Regions from separate parts of the Neobacillus sp. NPDC058068 genome, predicted to be linked through region 2. Evidence: a T-box and tRNA genes for the amino acid it is inferred to sense, from the RefSeq annotation. Region 2 holds a T-box; the other holds one or more tRNA genes.

Region 1 (9,008 bases), on a different contig from region 2:
GCGATTATAAGGATTAGAATCTAATTCTAGTTCAAGTTGTTGAAATAAGTTAATTAACTGATCTTTTCGTTTATGGTAGGGCTGATTTAGCAGTGGTTTACCTTTGAGCATTAGTAAATCAAAGACCATCAGCCGGCAAGGAGATTTCATAGCTTGCTCGGAAATTTTTTTCACAGCCTTTAAACGCCCTCGGACCTGGATGGCGGAGAAATTGGCTTTATAACCGTTCTCCAAGGATACAAGTTCACCGTCAAACTGAAGTGGTAAATATGCTTTAAATTGCTCCTCATACGCTCGTAAAAATTCTTCAATTTCTGGAAATTGAGGTAAAAGGGGCTTTCCATTTCTGCTTGTTAACGTTATACCGTTAATGGTCCATTCTAATAATGCTCGAAATCCATCGTATTTAACCTCATACAACCAATCAGGACGAACAGGAAGATCAAAGGTAAGACTCGGGAGCATCGGTTTCATCATAGTATATCCCCACCTTTATTATATTTTGTATAATTTTGAACTGTTTCATTCTTTTCCAAATGTTTTATGGAATGTCCTTGTTAAATTGATGCAAAATATAAGCAAAAAAGGAATGGTGAATAACCTTATGCATACGATGTGGAAGGGCAGTATCAGCTTTGGGCTTGTAAACATTCCCATCAAGCTCCATACAGCAACAGAAGATAAAGATATCAAGCTCCGTACGCTCCATAATAAGTGCCATGCACCGATTAAATATGAAAAAATCTGTTCAGTTTGTGAAGAAGAAGTAAAGCCGGATGATATTGTCAAAGCGTATGAGTACACGAAAGGAAAATTTGTTGTTCTTGACCGCGAGGACCTTGAAAAGCTGCAAAAGGAAAATGAAGAGAAAGCAGTGGAAATCATTGATTTCGTTAAAATCGAAGAAATTGATCCGATTTATTTTGACCGAAGCTATTATATGTCTCCGAATGAGGGAGGCAGTAAGGCTTATTCTTTGTTACGAAAAGCATTACAAGAATCACAAAAAGTGGGACTTGCAAAAATTATCATTCGTTCGAAAGAACAGCTGGCTGTCATTCGCGTATATGAAAATACATTGATCATGGAAACGATTCATTATCCTGATGAAGTGCGCAAGTCAGGAGACGTTCCCAACGTTCCAGCAGAAAACAAAGTGACTAAGAAAGAACTGGATACGGCTATCTTACTAATTGATCAATTGACTTCGGAATTCAAGCCGGAAAAATACACGGATGAGTACCGTACAGCACTGCTTGAATTGATTGAATCGAAACGAAATGGAAAAGAAACAGTAACCGCTGCAACCAAGGAAGCACCTTCAAATGTTACCGATTTAATGGCTGCATTACAGGCATCGATTGATCGTACGAAACCCAAAAAAGCCGCAGCATCAAAGAAAAAAGCTGCAGCAAAAATGAAGAAAGAAGCATAAGAAAAAATAAAGCCGATTTGACACGTTGAATCGGTTTTATTTTGCTCCGAATATTTTCAGAATTCCCTAGTTTTAGAAATTGGTTTGACTAAAAGCTGGAAGTGCGGTAAAATAAAATTATGTTAAATATTTATTGGATTATGCAGTCGTAACTGCACGAGATTGTGGGAGATGCTATTCCCCTAAACGTGCCAGTGCGTCTTTTTTATTAATGGAATTGTAAGATTAACTTCATGTGAACAATTTTTTTTTTGGAATAGAAGGGTGATGCACTTGGTTAAGCATCACCTTTTTATCTATATATAGTTATAAGTTTACTAGAAATATAGCTTTACAGCTAACAAACTAGTGTTCAAAAACAGTCATAACTAAGTACAAGGGGTGATACGTTTTGGCGTTTGGCAGAAAAAACGATGAAGAAATCAAACTAGAAGAAACGAAAATTTGGGTATGTAGTTCAGAGAATTGTAAATGCTGGATTCGTGACAATTTTAAAAGCAGTGATGTGCCCCTATGTCCAATTTGCAAAAGTGAAATGAGTGAATCGACAAAAGAACTTCAAGTGATTCATAATCATAGTAAAAATTTCATGTAAGTATATGGAAAAGCAGGAGGAAGTTTATCCCCTGCTTTTTTATTCTTCCAAATGCTCCTTGCAAAACTGCAGGACTAATTTTTCCTCATCCTCTTCAAGGGCAAAGTCTAACACTTTTTCAGTCCCCTTTTCAAAAAAATGGTACTGGGAAAGTCTTTGTCCATTCTCATCACTTACGAAAATTATTTTTAATCCTACACCCTTCTCAGAATAAAGCTCATCTTCCACATCTACATCAAGGTCAAGAAAAAACTCATAGCGGTCACCTGATAATAAACCAAATGGATCTTCTAGTTTATCAACTAAATAGCCAGTAATGTTCAAGCAAATCATCCTTTGCATATTATTTAATCGTCTTATTATACACTCTTTTTGTGATTTAAGAAAAATTAGAATCGGTTTATCCGACTTTATGGCTAAATTGGCTAACCTTATTTGAAGATAATGTGAATAAATGCACAAAAGAGATAACAATTATGGGAGAATGCGGTAATATGAATATGTAATAAACTATGAAAGGTAGGCGCAGGAGAAAAAATAACAAATAATCATGTGAAGTTTTTCACAAGGAGGAGAAAGTGAAGTGACCTTGACGATAGAACCATTACATATTCAATTACAGCCGTTTTTGTTAGCGAAAAAAAATTTTTATCAGCTGTTGCACTTGTTATTTTCTATGCCAGTAAATGTTGATACGTTAATTGGAATTAAAAGAGATGAAACCTTTGAAGAATTAGGAGAATTCCATGAAGGCGGAAAAATCCTTGATGACTATTTTAAACACCTGACTGTTGAGCAAATCAAAAGAGAGCAGCAAGAGTTTCAAAGGCTCTTCATTGGACCAGGCCCGTTAGGTGCGCCTCCGTGGGAATCGTACTACAGGAGCAGGGAACAGCTTTTGTTTGAAGAATGGACCTACCAAATTAGGGAGCTATACCATCGATTTGGACTCCAATATTGCAAAGAAAATAATGAACCAGACGACCATTTTCTACTTGAACTGGAATTTATGATCCATCTTACTGATCTATGTTCTCAAGAAACGAAGGACGACAGGATAGAAAAATTGCTAGCCACCCAGATTAGCTTCCTTGAAGAACATTTACTGATTTGGATTCCATACTTTTGCGAAAAAATTATTGAAAATACAAGTAGTCAATTATATTTGGGAGCGGCGATGCTTCTTGAAGATTTTTTGAGCTTTGATCTGGAATCATTAGTGGAGGTAAGGGAGGGTTCAATATTATGTCTGAAAAACATCCATTAACGAATATGTTAGCCAATAAAATGCAGCGGCGTACGTTTTTGAAATGGTCAGGGGCAATCGGTTTACCTGTGATTGCTGGTGGAATCGGCACAAAGATGCTCGTTGAACGGAAAAAAGAGGCAAAGGCAGTAAGTGCAAAAGATAATGAGCAAATTATTTCTACCTGCAGCGTGAATAACTGCGGCGGGCGCTGTGTAATTAAGGCGCATGTTAAGGATGGGGTGGTTGTGCGGGTAAGTACCGACTCACAAGAAAGCGGAGACTTGTCTGCCCCGCCATTGAGGGCATGTGTCAGAGGAAGAAACTACCGACGGATGCTCTACCATCCGGACCGTTTAAAATACCCAATGAAACGGGTTGGCAAGCGGGGCGAAGGGAAATTTAAACGAATTTCATGGGATGAGGCGATCGAGACGATTGCGTCTGAAGTAAAGCGGATCGGTGATAAATACGGTCCAGAATCCAGGTATGACAATTATGCCTCAGGACAATGCTGGGGGCTTCATGGCGGAAGTGCTGCAGTAAGGAAATTGTTATCGCTTACAGGCGGCTTTCTAAATTATCGTAATGATTATAGTTCCGGTGCAGGGAATGTAGCAACTCCCTTTACGTATGGAACCAACAATTCAGGCAGCAGCTTTGATTCCCTTTTACACTCCAAATACATTATTTTGTGGGGGCAAAATCCGTCTGAAATGATTTTCTCGACGCCATACCGTGAATATTTAATGAAGGCAAAGAATAATGGCGCAAAAATAATTGTCATTGATCCGCGTTATACGGATACGGCCATCGCATTTGCGGATGAATGGATCCCGATTCTGCCTACAACAGATAATGCGATGATGGATGCGATGGGATATGTTATTATTACCGAAAACCTGCACGATCAAGCATTTCTTGATAAATACTGTCTCGGCTTTGATGGTGAGCATATGCCTGATGGAATAGCGAAGGAAGAGTCGCTGAAAAGCTATTTACTGGGGGAAAAGGATGGTACTCCAAAAACTCCGGAATGGGCTGAAAAAATTTGCCGGGTACCAGCTAATAAAATCCGTGAAATTGCCCGGGAGTACGCAAAGACAAAACCTGCAGCGCTGATTCAAGGCTGGGGGCCGCAGCGTCATGCATATGGTGAACAAATTATGCGCGGTGGCGCTCAGTTAGCCTGCCTCACTGGAAATGTCGGCAAGCTTGGCGGTTGGGCAGCTGGCACTGGCTATTGGAATCGCTCGAATATCGTCTTTCCATTTTCCTATGATAATCCAGTAAAAGCGTCTATTCCCTGTTTCCTTTGGACAAAAGCAGTCGAAATGGGAACAGAAATGACTGCAGCAGATGGACTAGAAGGAACAGAACGATTAAATGCGAATATTAAATTAATTTTTAATATGGCCGGAAATATGCTTATTAACCAGCATGCGGATATTAATAAGACACGCAAACTTCTTGAGGATGAAAGCAAAGTAGAATTTATTGTTGTCAGTGATATCTATATGACTCCAAGTGCAAAGTTTGCAGACATCCTATTACCGGGAACGACGTTCTTTGAACGCTATGATATTGGTGTTCCATGGTGTTTTGGCGATTACGTTGTTTTTGGCGAAAAAACAATTGAGCCGCTTTATGAATGCCGTGATGAATATGATGTCTTTGCAGAGGTAGCAGATAAATTAGGTGTGAAAGAAAAGTATACAGAGGGCAGAACCATCCTCGACTTAGTGAAGGAGAGTGTGGAGAGGACCAGGAAAGAATTGGATGCAAACTTTCCAACCTTTGAGGAATTCCGTCAGAAGGGAGTCCATCATTTTAAATATGATGCCCCGCTTGTAGGCTTTAAAGAGCAAATTGATGACTTTGAGAAAAATCGTTTTGAAACACCTTCCGGAAAAATTGAATTATTCTCAAAGACTTTATGGGATATGAATCAGCATGACGAAATTCCAGCAATCGCTAAATATATACCATCGTGGGAAGGACCTGAGGATCCATTAAAGGTGCAATATCCATTGCAGCTTATCAGCTGGCATTATAAGCGGAGATGTCATTCCACCTATGACAATCAAGAATGGCTTGAGGAAGCAGCAAAGCAAGAAATGTGGTTGAATCCTAAAGATGCAGACAAGCGCGGAATAAAAAAAGGTGACCGTGTGCAGGTGTTTAATGAGCGAGGCAGTTTATTGATTGATGTAAAGGTGACGCCAAGAATCACTCCAGGTGTAGCGGGGATCCCTCAAGGTGCCTGGTATACCCCAGATACGGATGGACAGGATCAACGGGGTTCGGTGAATGTGCTGACATCACAGCGGCCAACACCTCTTGCAAAAGCGACTCCGCAACTAACAAACCTTGTTGAAGTCAAAAAAGCTAAGGAGTGAGGATGTTGGCACAGTTAGGGTTTTATATTAATCAAGGTCTTTGCACTGGCTGTAAAGCCTGTAGTGTTTCATGTAAGGATAAAAATAATCTTGATGTCGGTTTGAATTTTCGCCGGGTTTACACTTATGAAGAAGGAACCTTTATCCAGCAGCTATCAAGCGGTTTTGTGAATAACATAAAAGCTTTCTATTTCACGATTGCCTGCAATCATTGTACAAAACCAAGATGTATTCCCAGCTGCCCAACCGGAGCAATCATAAAGAATAAAGAAAATGGGGTAGTTACTATTGATCAAGAAATTTGTGCCGGAGCGCAGCTTTGCGTTAAAGCATGTCCTTACGGTGCCCCGCAATATAATAAACAGAAGTTTAAATCGAATAAATGTGATTTTTGTATTGAACTTCAAGAAAAAGGCGAGGAACCAGTGTGTGTAGCAACCTGCCCAATGCGGGCAATTGAATTTGGGCCGGTAGAAAAGCTGCGGGAAAAATATGGGAGTGTCAGCCAAATTAAAGGGATGCCTAGTAATTCAATTACCCTTCCCAATATTGTCATTTCACCCCACAAAGATGCGAAATTGTCTAGTTTTTAAAAAATAATCAGCTGCAGCGCCACAGGGATTAGAGGCGCTGCGGCTGAATTTTCCAGGTGATTCTATGTCTTTGATTCTAAATTGGTTAGAAAGTCTGCATGCCGATGTGAAAATAACGGAAAAATGTTCAAGGCAGAGAAACTATAGGTCCACCTGCACTGTTTGTGAGCAGGCATGTAAATTGGAAGCAATTTCATTCAATGAAAGAACATTGGTAATCGATTCACAGCGCTGCAATTCCTGCGGAGATTGTATCATTGCCTGTCCCTTGTCAGCCATTAAAGGCTTAGCAGTCACAAGAGAATTTGTTCATACCAGTCTCATTTATAGTGAGACCTATATACCAACGGAAAAGGAATTGTTGATTTATAAAAAAAGAGGAATGAGAGCTATTCAGATAACCGACATTCCACTAAATGAACAATGGGATTTTGTCCTAAGCGAAACAAATCGAATATTGAAGCTCTTAGGTGAAAAAACGATTGAAGTTGTTTGGAATAGTAATGAGGAGAAGCTATCACGCAGAGCCTTGTTTTCCAAACTGCAAAAAGAGGGGAAACAGATAGCTAAAAATATGGCTCCGGTTTCGTGGCAGATGGAAGAAGATGAATGGAATCTGACAAAGTATTATCAAGATTTTCAATTTTACTCAGTTGAAATCGACAAAAATAAATGTACACTCTGCCAGGCGTGTTTTTCCTTTTGCCCGCAAAAACTGTTTAGTTTAGCAGATTCTTTATTGCATATCCATCATGAAAAATGCGTGAATTGTACTGCCTGCACAGATATTTGTGCAGAAGAAGCCATCCGGATGAGACCTGAAATAAAGGAAAAAAGCGACTCGGTTGAGAGCGTTAATACAAACAAATGTCAGGATTGCGGACAGCTATTTTTTTCCTTTCAGGAGGAAAAAGAGAAATGTCATATTTGTATAGACAGGGATCCTGAGTGGTTAAGTCCATTTTAATCAAATTCAATTAAAAAAACGCCAGAATTACTGGCGTTTTTTATTTTCTAATGAAGGAGAAGATGAGATTCGAACTCACGCGACGGTCACCCGCCCTAGCGCATTTCGAGTGCGCCCCCTTATAACCACTTGGGTACTTCTCCACATTGTGTTAAAGTGGGTGAGGGAAGCTGAAATTCTATCATTAAACCACACCCGCAATACCTAATTATTACAGTATTTATTATACCATAATACCTTTAAATCTGGTAGAAAAATTAGGGTTTTTATAGGGCGCGGACAGGTTACCCAGAATAATCTAAGCGACCGTGGAGGTGAGAAAAAAAGGGTACGTCGCTTATAGGTGTGTTAGCCCTGGGCTTTTGGTTTAATCGCAAATAGAGCAACAATTGCTGCCAGAATGCTGAGACTGCTCATGACGATAAAAATCCATTGGTTTGAAAATTTCATTAGCACAGCAATAATCGGCGGACCTGCTGCGACCCCAATAAATCTCATCGAGGCGTAAAACGATGTGATTGTTCCGCGTTCCTTCTTTTCTACTCCATCAGTAATAAGTGTATCAAGACAAGGAAGCCCAATACCGATTCCAATACCACTTATTAAAAACATTGTAATCATATACCACAACTTAATGGAAAACCATAAGGCTCCAATCGAAAGAGCCGCAGCCAGTATACCCCCAAACGTTAACCATTTCATCAATACTTTATTTTTTTTGATGATTTTTCCGCCGATAAATGATGAAAGACAAAGTGCTCCAAGTGGTAAAGCTAGAAAGAAACCTTTTTTAATATCCTTGATTCCATATTCTTTTTCGAATATTTCCGAAAGGTAAAACAGAATTCCGAATAGGACGAGCATTAAAATGCCGCCAATAAAAAAGATGGCGTAAAGCCAACGACCCTTTTCACTAAAGGTCTTCTTAACACCATTAAAGAAATCCCTGAAAGGGACTGGTTTTTGGGAACTTTTTGGAGATTTAACTAGAAAAATCATCATCACAACAGAAATAACACAAAAGACAGGAAAAGAAAGAAAAGGTAAAAACCAAATAAACCCCGCTAGAAATGCCCCGAAGATGGGGCTTAAAACCTTTCCGAAAGTATTAGATGTTTCGATAATTCCCAAACAAACACTAACATCATCCTCATTTTTAAACATATCCCCTACTAATGGAAGTACAATTGGAAATGCCCCGGCTGCGCCCACTCCTTGAAGAGCGCGGCCCGCTAAGATAACCCAATAAGCATTATCCAATTTCCAGGCAGCTCCGCCGGAAATAATTCCGCCAATTCCAGCAATAATGAGGCTTGGGATGATGACTTTTTTTCTGCCGATATGGTCTGATAAATAGCCGGCGATTGGGATTAAAAAAATCGCTACGATTGAATAAACAGTAATAATCATGCTTGTTTGTAACGATGAAATATCTAATTTCTTTTCCATCGAAGGTAAAATAGGAATCAACATAGAATTTCCCAATGTCATAACTAAAGGAATCGAAGATAATGAAAGAATTGCCCACTTTTGCTTTGAGATCTCATCCGAACGTTTATGGCCAGCTTTAGTTTGTTTCTTTTTTGCTGCAGGTGGGCTTTTCGATAATTGCTCAATATGTTCCATTTTTCTCTCAATCCCGCCTTCATTTTATTTATATTGTTAATATGGCTTTTTTCAATATAAAAAAACTATGGGAAATGAATCCTTTTAATGGCAGCAGAAGTTGAAAATTCTAAAAAAATCTCTTGACAGTTGCAGCCAAATTTAATA
Region 2 (9,008 bases):
GACTCTTGATAAAATAATCGCCCCTGAGCACATTGGACAGGGCTCGAGGGTGACATATAAGACTGCCTCCTCTAGACGCCATGAACCTAATTCACGGCAGGCTTGATCAATCGCGAGCAGTTCAGCATGTGCGACAGCGTTTTGCTCACTTTCACGTAAGTTATGCGCTCGGGAAATGATTTTTCCGTCGAGAACCAGGACCGCTCCGATTGGCACTTCCTCCAGCTCTTCTGCCTTTTTCGCTTCCTTTATTGCTTCCTTCATAAAATATTCGTCATATTCAAACGTCATGGGAATACCACCGCCTTTTAAAAAATGGCTTCGTTCATCGAGCACCGTCATCATGAAATTTACCAATATTATATCATTTATTCAATTCCACCCTCATAAAATAGTTGTAGCGTATTTTGTCAGGAGGGGATCCGGATGCAAATCCATGTGATAAAGAGCAACGAATCATTAACGACGATTGCTAGAACCTATCATACAACCGTTAAGGATATTACCGAGGCAAATGAATTGCCGAATCCAAACAATCTTGTCGTCGGGCAGTCGATTGTCATCCCAATCATTGGCCATTTTTATTTCGTGCAGCAAGGGGATTCCTTATACTCCATCGCTAGAAGGGTCGGCGTCCCTTACCAGGAACTTGCCAGCATTAATCAAATTAACGTAAATCAGCCGCTGAATGTAGGCCTCCGTCTCTACATTCCTACAGCGAAGAAAAGAGATGCCGAGTTTAATGCGTATGTAGAGCCGCGCGGTACGACGGTGGCACCAGTCTTAGAAAGCAGTGCCCGGGAGGCCGCACCTTATCTTACTTATTTGGCACCTTTCAGCTTCCAGGCCCTCCGTGACGGTACATTGAAAGAACCGCTGCTTAATAACTTTCCGGCTATTGCCAAGGCCAACCGCAACGTCTTAATGATGGTGATTAACAATCAGGAGAATGACCAATTTAGCGATGAACTTGGCCGTATCCTCTTAAACGATATCGCGATTCAAGATAAATTTATCAACAATATCGTCACGACCGCTAAAAAATATGGATTTCGTGATATTCATTTTGACTTTGAATTTATACGTCCTGCCGACCGCGAGGCCTACAACCGCTTTTTACGAAAGGCGAAGCAGCGCTTTAAAAGCGAAGGCTGGCTGATGTCGACAGCCCTTGCCCCAAAAACGAGTGCCACACAAAAGGGAAAATGGTATGAAGGCCATGATTATAAGGCCCACGGTGAAATCTCTGACTTTGTCGTGATTATGACGTACGAATGGGGCTATAGCGGCGGCCCGGCAATGGCTGTTTCACCGATTGACCCCGTGCGGAAAGTATTGGAATACGCCATTACTGAAATGCCTTCAACTAAAATTCTGATGGGACAAAATCTCTATGGCTATGATTGGACACTTCCCTTTGTTCAAGGTACGGTAGCAAAAGCGGTCAGCCCGCAGCAGGCAATCCAATTGGCCGCAACTCACAACGTTCCGATCCAATATGACACAAAATCACAAGCACCATTTTTTAAATATACAGCATCGGATGGTAAGCAGCATGAAGTTTGGTTTGAAGATGCCCGCTCCATCCAGGCAAAATTTAATCTCATTAAAGAGTTAAATATTAGGGGAATGAGCTATTGGAAACTGGGTTTAGCCTTCCCGCAAAATTGGCTGTTAATCGTCGACAATTTCAATGTTACCAAACGAGGAACATAAGAAAGCAGAAGCGTTAGACATAAAAAAATTTTTTAGACAAAAACTGCCGTCATTCGGCAGTTTTTTCATGTTTTTGACATAAAATGAGCTACTTCTAAATATTCCATATCCCTTCCTGTTAGAGATTATGATAAAATAAACTTTGTGTCTTTGAGAAAAATTAAAATCCAGGTAATCTGGTGAAACATAGAGTGCAAGCAGTTGGAGAAGGAGGACTCGCAATGGGGGATACACCCTTTATTACCGTCGAAGGGCCGATTGGTGTAGGAAAAACATCACTCGCCAAGGCCATTTCAGAACAATTTAATTTTGCTTTATTAAAAGAGATTGTTGATGAAAATCCATTCTTGGGGAAATTTTATGAAAATATCGAGGAATGGAGTTTCCAAACAGAGATGTTTTTCCTCTGCAATCGCTTTAAGCAATTAGGGGATATCAATACCCATTACTTAAGTCAAAACAAGTCTGTTGTCGCAGACTACCATATTTTTAAAAACCTGATTTTTGCACAGCGAAGCTTAAATCCTGAAGAGTACGAAAAGTACTACAAGATTTATCAGATTTTGACTTCGGATATGCCGAAACCAAATGTCATCATTTATTTGAATGCCAGCTTAGATACACTGTTGAAACGAATTAAAGTCAGAGGGCGCGAAGTAGAGAAGAATATCAGCCCCCTGTATCTAGAACAGCTATCGATTGACTATGAAAATACCATGACGATTTTTGAAAAGGAACATCCGGAAATCCCAGTTCTCCGCTTTAGCGGCGATGAGTTGGATTTTGTAAAAAGCGAACAAGATTTAAACTATATTTTTCAAAAGCTATCTTCATCATTAAAAACTCGCAATAGGTCAAAAACATTATAGAACAGGGGGATGTTAGTGAGTATCGTTATTGGTGGTATGATTGGTCTTGGCAAAACAAGTGTGGCAGACACCTTGAATGCCCACTTTAAAAATAAAGGAATTGAAAGTAAGGTGTTTTACGAAGCGGTCGACGATAACCCGATTCTTCCGCTTTATTATGAACTGACACCTGAAGAATTAGATGCGAAGAGAATTCCCTTTCTCTTGCAGTTATTTTTTCTAAATAAACGCTTTAAAACGGTTAAAGAATGTGTCAGCTGGCAAGAGCCGATTTATACGATTCAAGATCGTTCCATTTATGAGGATTGGTATTTTGCTTATGTGAACAAAAATTTAGGCAGAATATCTGATCTCGAATTTAAAATTTATGAAGAGCTTGTTGAAAATATGTTGGAAGAACTGAATGAACTTCCAAAGAAAGCACCGGATTTAATGGTTTACTTAAAAGGTTCGTTTGATACGGTGATTGACCGGATTATGGCCCGCGGCAGAAGCTTCGAAATCAACCCGGAACTGAAGGAGTATTACTTCGAAGTGTGGAAGGGTTATGATGAATGGGTCATGAATCAGTACGATGCCAGCGAAGTATTAATTATTGATATGGATACGACAGACGTTGTCAACAGTAATGCCGATGCGTTACGCATTTGCCGTGAAGTAGAAGAAAAGCTAAGTGAAATCCTCAACATAGAAAAAACACCAATTGGCTATTAAGCCATTTGGTGTTTTTTCATATTCTTTAGATTTATGAAATTGCACTAATCAACCGTTAAGCGCCTTTTTCTTCGTTCTCGGGCTTTATGGACCTCTCTTATTGACCGTCGACGGCTCTTTTTCCCGCTCACGGGCTTTATGAACCTCTTTTATTGACCGTTGACGGCTCTTTTTCATGTTCTCGGGCTTTATGAACCTCTCTTATTGACCGTTGCTGGCTCTTTTTCATGTTCTCGGGCTTTATGAACCTCTCTTATTGACCGTTGACGGCTCTTTTTCATGTTCTCGGGCTTTATGAACCTCTCTTATTGACCGTTGACGGCTCTTTTTCATGTTCTCGGGCTTTAATGAACCTCTCTTATTGACCATTGACGGCTCTTTTTCATGTTCTCGGGCTTTATGAACCTCTCTTATTGACCATTGACGGCTCTTTTTTCCGTTCACGGGCTTTATAAACCTCTCTTATTGACCGTTGCTGGTTTTTCCCCTAATTAAACATCGAGCATAAATTTGTAAAAAAAAATCCGTTACAAGTAAATGTAACGGACCTTTATCTCCAGTTTTTATGCGCGATTGTATCATCTTATGGAGGAGGAAGAGGGATTCGAACCCCCGCGCGGTTTGACCCGCCTGTCGGTTTTCAAGACCGATCCCTTCAGCCAGACTTGGGTATTCCTCCGTATCGACAAATGATACTTTAACATATATTTTTAACTGTGTCAAACGATATTATTAAAATTTCCGGATGGGGACTAACCATCCGGAAATTTAATGTTTGTTACTCTGGCTTAATAACCGCACGACCGCCCATATACGGACGTAATACCGTTGGAATTACGACACTTCCGTCTGCCTGCTGGTAATTTTCTAATAAAGCAGCGACCGTACGGCCAATCGCAAGACCAGAACCATTTAACGTATGAACATGCTCCGGCTTCGCCTTCGGATCACGGCGGAAGCGGATGTTCGCCCGGCGCGCCTGGAACGCTTCAAAATTACTGCAAGAAGAAATCTCGCGGTACGTCCCATAACTTGGAATCCAAACTTCAATATCATACTTTTTCGCAGCCGTAAAGCCGAGGTCACCGGTACACATGCTCAAGACACGGTACGGAAGCTCCAGCAATTGCAGCACTCGTTCAGCGTCATTCGTCAGTTTTTCAAGCTCTTCGTAAGAATCCTCTGGCTTCACAAACTTGACAAGCTCAACCTTATTGAACTGGTGCTGGCGAATCAAGCCCCGTGTATCACGGCCGGCTGAACCCGCTTCAGAGCGGAAACATGCGCTATAGGCAGCATAGCGGATTGGCAGCTGATCGCCGCTTAATATTTCATCGCGATAAAGGTTGGTGACAGGCACCTCTGCCGTTGGAATTAGGAAGTAATCTTCATTTTCAATCAAGAAGGCGTCTTCTTCAAATTTTGGCAGCTGGCCGGTCCCCGTCATGCTGGCGCGATTCACTAAATAAGGCGGTAATATTTCCGTATAACCGTGTTCATCGATATGAAGATCGAGCATGAAGCTCATCAATGCACGTTCTAAACGGGCACCTAACCCCTTATAAAAGACAAATCTGCTTCCTGTAACCTTGCCCGCACGTTCAAAGTCAAGAATCCCTAAATGATCGGCAACATCCCAATGCGGTTTCGCTTCAAATTCAAACTCACGCACTTCGCCCCAGTTTCTGATTTCAACATTATCATCTTCAGTTTCGCCAATCGGAGTGCTTTCATGCGGGATATTCGGGATACTTAAAAGCAATTGCTCTAAGGTCTCTTCTACCCCGCGCAGCTCGTCATCAAGCGTTTTAATTTGATCGCCGACTTCACGCATTTCTTTAATTAAATGATCGGCATCCTGTTTGTCACGCTTTAAGGCCGCAACCTGCTGCGTGACCTCATTCCTTCTTGATTTAAGTTTTTCAGTCTCGACAATTAATTCGCGTCTTTTCAGATCCAGTTCTTCAAACTGACCGAAATCTGTTAAATCTTCGCCGCGATGCTGCAGCTTTTCTTTTACTTCTGAAAAATTAGCTCTTAATACTTTAATATCTAACATTTGTCCGCACTCCTTTTTTAAATTTAATAACCGGGCGCTTCCGCTTTAAAAAATAGGCTGTGTTAAAAGTGAATGTTGATTTCCGTTCCAGGCGCTTCGCTTTCCGCGGGGCGGGCGGTGAGCCTCCTCGGCGCTAAAGCGCCTGCGAGGTCTCACCTGTCCCGCTGCTCCCGCAGGAGTCTCGCGCCTTCCACTCCAATCAACATTGTGCTCAAAATCAACAATGTTCTTTAACACAGCAAAAAATAAAAAACTCCCGCCCCTAATACAGGGACGAGAGTTGCTCGCGATACCACCCTGGTTGACTAAAAATCAGTCCACCTCGAAAAAACGTTAACGGTTTTTCACCGAAAGTACTTACTGACCTCACTTGAGGTGTTCCGCACCTTGCTCGAGGAGGGATTCACAAGACCATCCACCGGTTCACACCAGCCACCGGCTCTCTTTTAGAATGAGTCACTTGTTACTAGTTCCTCTCATAGCTTTATTCGTTATTATATTGTTTAATAATTTACTACAATTATTAACCGATTGCAACTACCTTATTCAAAATTTCTTGCTTTTGCTTCCTTCACCATCTCGACGAAGTAGGCGGTAAGACGATGATTGTCTGTCAACTCCGGATGGAACGAACAGCCAAGAAAATGTCCATCCCGTGCGGCGACAATGCGGTCATGATGTTTAGAAAGAATTTCAACATTCTCTCCCGCTTCAACGATGTGCGGCGCCCGGATAAAAACTGCCGGGAAACTGTCAGCGACATCTTTAATCGCAAGGTCGGCCTCGAAGCTGTCCACCTGGCGTCCAAATGAGTTGCGTTCAACCTTAATATCCATCACACCGATGTGCGGCTCACTATAGCCGACAAGGTCCTTTGCTAACAGAATCAAGCCTGCACATGTTCCAAACATGGGTTTCCCCTCATGAGCAAATCGCTTCAGGTCATCCATAAAATCATACTTATCAATTAAGCGCCGCATTGCCGTGCTTTCGCCCCCAGGAAGAATAAGGCCGTCTACATCCGCTAATTCTTCCTTTCGTTTGACAGCAACCGCCTCGACATCACATGCTTCTAACGAACGAATATGTTCGCGAACAGCTCCTTGCAAAGCGAGAACGCCGATTTTCACCATGAATTACCAGCCTCTTTCCTGCATACGTGCTTCAGGTGCCAATGATGAAATATCAATCCCCTTCATCGGTGTTCCTAAATCCTTGGAAAGCTCAGCAATCAATTTATAGTCTTGGAAATGCGTAGTCGCTTCCACGATCGCTCTTGCAAATTTAGCAGGATTTTCTGATTTAAAAATACCAGAGCCGACAAAAACGCCATCCGCTCCTAATTGCATCATTAGCGCAGCATCAGCAGGAGTTGCCACACCACCGGCTGCAAAGTTAACAACCGGAAGACGTCCAAGACGCTTAATTTCTAGAAGCAATTCGTATGGCGCGCCTAACAGCTTTGCTTCTGTCATTAACTCGTCCTCATTCATGCCGACAACTTTACGAACCTGGGCATTCACCTTGCGAATATGGCGGACAGCCTCAACAATATTTCCTGTTCCAGGTTCACCCTTCGTCCGAAGCATTGAAGCTCCTTCACCAATTCTGCGGGCAGCTTCGCCAAGATCGCGGCAGCCGCATACAAACGGTACAGTATAGTCTCTTTTATTTAAATGGTATTCCTCATCAGCAGGAGTCAAAACTTCACTCTCATCGATATAGTCGACACCCATTGCTTCAAGAATACGCGCCTCGACAATATGACCGATTCTTCCTTTTGCCATCACAGGGATTGTAACAGCACCCATAACCGCTTCAATGATCCTCGGGTCTGCCATCCTTGCCACGCCGCCAGCAGCGCGGATATCTGAAGGAACACGTTCTAAAGCCATTACTGCCACTGCGCCCGCTTCCTCAGCAATTTTCGCCTGCTCCGCGTTGACTACATCCATGATGACGCCGCCTTTTTGCATTTCAGCCATACCGCGTTTTACAAGATCTGTACCTGTTATCATTTGTTAAAATCCCCCTTTTATTTTAATATTTAGAAAAATATTTGCATCATTTAGGAAATTTCCCACTTAATTAATCGGAATTATTTTTCCCCATAAAATCATTAAAGCAACAAAAAAGGATTCCTGTCAAGACAAGAATCCTCTCTGCTTTATTTCCATAATGGTTTATTTAAACCAGCCTTTTACCGCGGAAGAAATTCCATCCCAGACATCTCCGAAGAAATTGCCGATACCACGCATCATGAGTACAAACCAATTTGCTTTTTCGACTTCTTGAGCGGCAATGACATCAACCTGAGCTGTCTTCTGGCCCTCTCCGGTTAGGAAGCTGACTTTTTCGCCACTTTTCGGTTTAACTGTTAAATAACCAATTTTTTCATCTTTTTTAATTGGTGCCGTTAACTCGCCATCTTTATTGATTTTCGTTTTATCCAGCACCAGTTCAGTTTGGTAATTTTTCTTATCACCATTTTGAATCACCATTTTAATTGCTGACTTTGTGTAAATTTTTACCTGGTCCTCTTTCCCTTTAATGACCGGGATTGTTGTATGTCCTTTAACTTGATAATGTTTAGGAACAAGCTGCTCTTTTGAAAAATTGTTAAACGCATAGTCGAGCATTTTTTTAGTTTCGCCAAAGCGTGCACGATAACCATCGTTTTTGCCGCTTGAATCCTTCGCATTTTGAATAACCGTAATAAATCGTTTTCCATCACGGGCTGCAGTACCTGTAAAGCAATAACCAGCAAAATCAGTCGTTCCTGTTTTAAGTCCGTCCATTCCTTTATAGCCGTAATCTAATTCTGGGAGCATCCAATTCCAGTTAATCATGTCAATTTTATCTGTCGTACCCGCACGAAATGTCTTTCTTGGAGTGCTGGCTGTTTTTAAAACATCCGGATAATCATTAATGAGGTGAAAAGCTAACGTCGCAACATCACGAGGTGACATCACATTTTCTTCGTCAGCCCCTGTTCCTTCTGGCTGTTCCCCATGATAATCTTTATTATTTAGACCCGTTGAGTTAACAAATTTGGAATTTTTTAAGCCTAACTTTTTCGCCTTTTCATTCATCAATTTAACAAAGTTTGTTTCCGAACCAGCAATAACTTCAGCGAGGGCAATAGTTGCCCCATTTGCGGAATAAATCGCCATTGCTTCATATAATTCTCGGACTTTATATGATCCATCACGGCGCAAGGGCACATTAGATAAATCTCTAGGCTGTGAAATTTTATACACAAGCTCACTGACAGAATAATCCTGATCCCATTTCACCTTTCCTCGTTTCACTGCATCAAGCAAAAGGTATTCAGTCATCATTTTCGTCATACTGGCAACACCTAGTGAACTGTCACCATTCTTCTCGTATAAAACTTTACCTGTTTCTCCATCGACTATTATCGCACCGTCTGCATTCACATTTAATGCCGCTTCCGCCTTCGCTTGATCCACCCCGGCAAAAAGACTAAAAAACATGATAAGTGCCAGCGCACTGGCAACACATTTCTGATAAAAATGTTTTTTCACTCTAAAACCCTCCAAGAATTAATCACTTTGGTTATTTTAACATAACTGCCTAGCAAATCATAGACAGAGGATTGGACGATTCTTTTACCAATTTGGTTACTT

The links. A T-box is a leader RNA that pairs with one kind of tRNA and senses whether it is charged. The one in region 2 lies ahead of serS (serine--tRNA ligase), so its partner is inferred to be a tRNA-Ser.
Region 1: it encodes a tRNA-Ser, which carries the amino acid that the T-box ahead of serS (serine--tRNA ligase) is inferred to sense. The anticodon was not compared.

Annotation. Positions count from the first base shown of each region.
Region 1 is NZ_JBHVSI010000036.1:414-9,421, reverse strand. Features, by position in the region: gene ACFVSW_RS26580 (DNA ligase D) at 1-474, opposite strand, end outside; gene ku (non-homologous end joining protein Ku) at 605-1,435, shown strand; gene ACFVSW_RS26570 (cold-shock protein) at 1,827-2,030, shown strand; gene ACFVSW_RS26565 (DUF6509 family protein) at 2,070-2,363, opposite strand; gene ACFVSW_RS26560 (TorD/DmsD family molecular chaperone) at 2,614-3,297, shown strand; gene ACFVSW_RS26555 (DMSO/selenate family reductase complex A subunit) at 3,276-5,675, shown strand; gene ACFVSW_RS26550 (DMSO/selenate family reductase complex B subunit) at 5,678-6,268, shown strand; gene ACFVSW_RS26545 (4Fe-4S dicluster domain-containing protein) at 6,333-7,235, shown strand; tRNA gene ACFVSW_RS26540 (tRNA-Ser) at 7,290-7,378, opposite strand; gene bcbE (bacillibactin exporter BcbE) at 7,584-8,861, opposite strand.
Region 2 is NZ_JBHVSI010000043.1:4,947-13,954, forward strand. Features, by position in the region: gene tadA (tRNA adenosine(34) deaminase TadA) at 1-291, opposite strand, end outside; gene ACFVSW_RS27595 (LysM peptidoglycan-binding domain-containing protein) at 427-1,716, shown strand; gene ACFVSW_RS27600 (deoxynucleoside kinase) at 1,938-2,585, shown strand; gene ACFVSW_RS27605 (deoxynucleoside kinase) at 2,595-3,299, shown strand; tRNA gene ACFVSW_RS27610 (tRNA-Ser) at 3,886-3,978, opposite strand; gene serS (serine--tRNA ligase) at 4,078-5,358, opposite strand; T-box leader at 5,625-5,847, opposite strand; gene pdxT (pyridoxal 5'-phosphate synthase glutaminase subunit PdxT) at 5,901-6,491, opposite strand; gene pdxS (pyridoxal 5'-phosphate synthase lyase subunit PdxS) at 6,495-7,376, opposite strand; gene ACFVSW_RS27630 (serine hydrolase) at 7,542-8,855, opposite strand.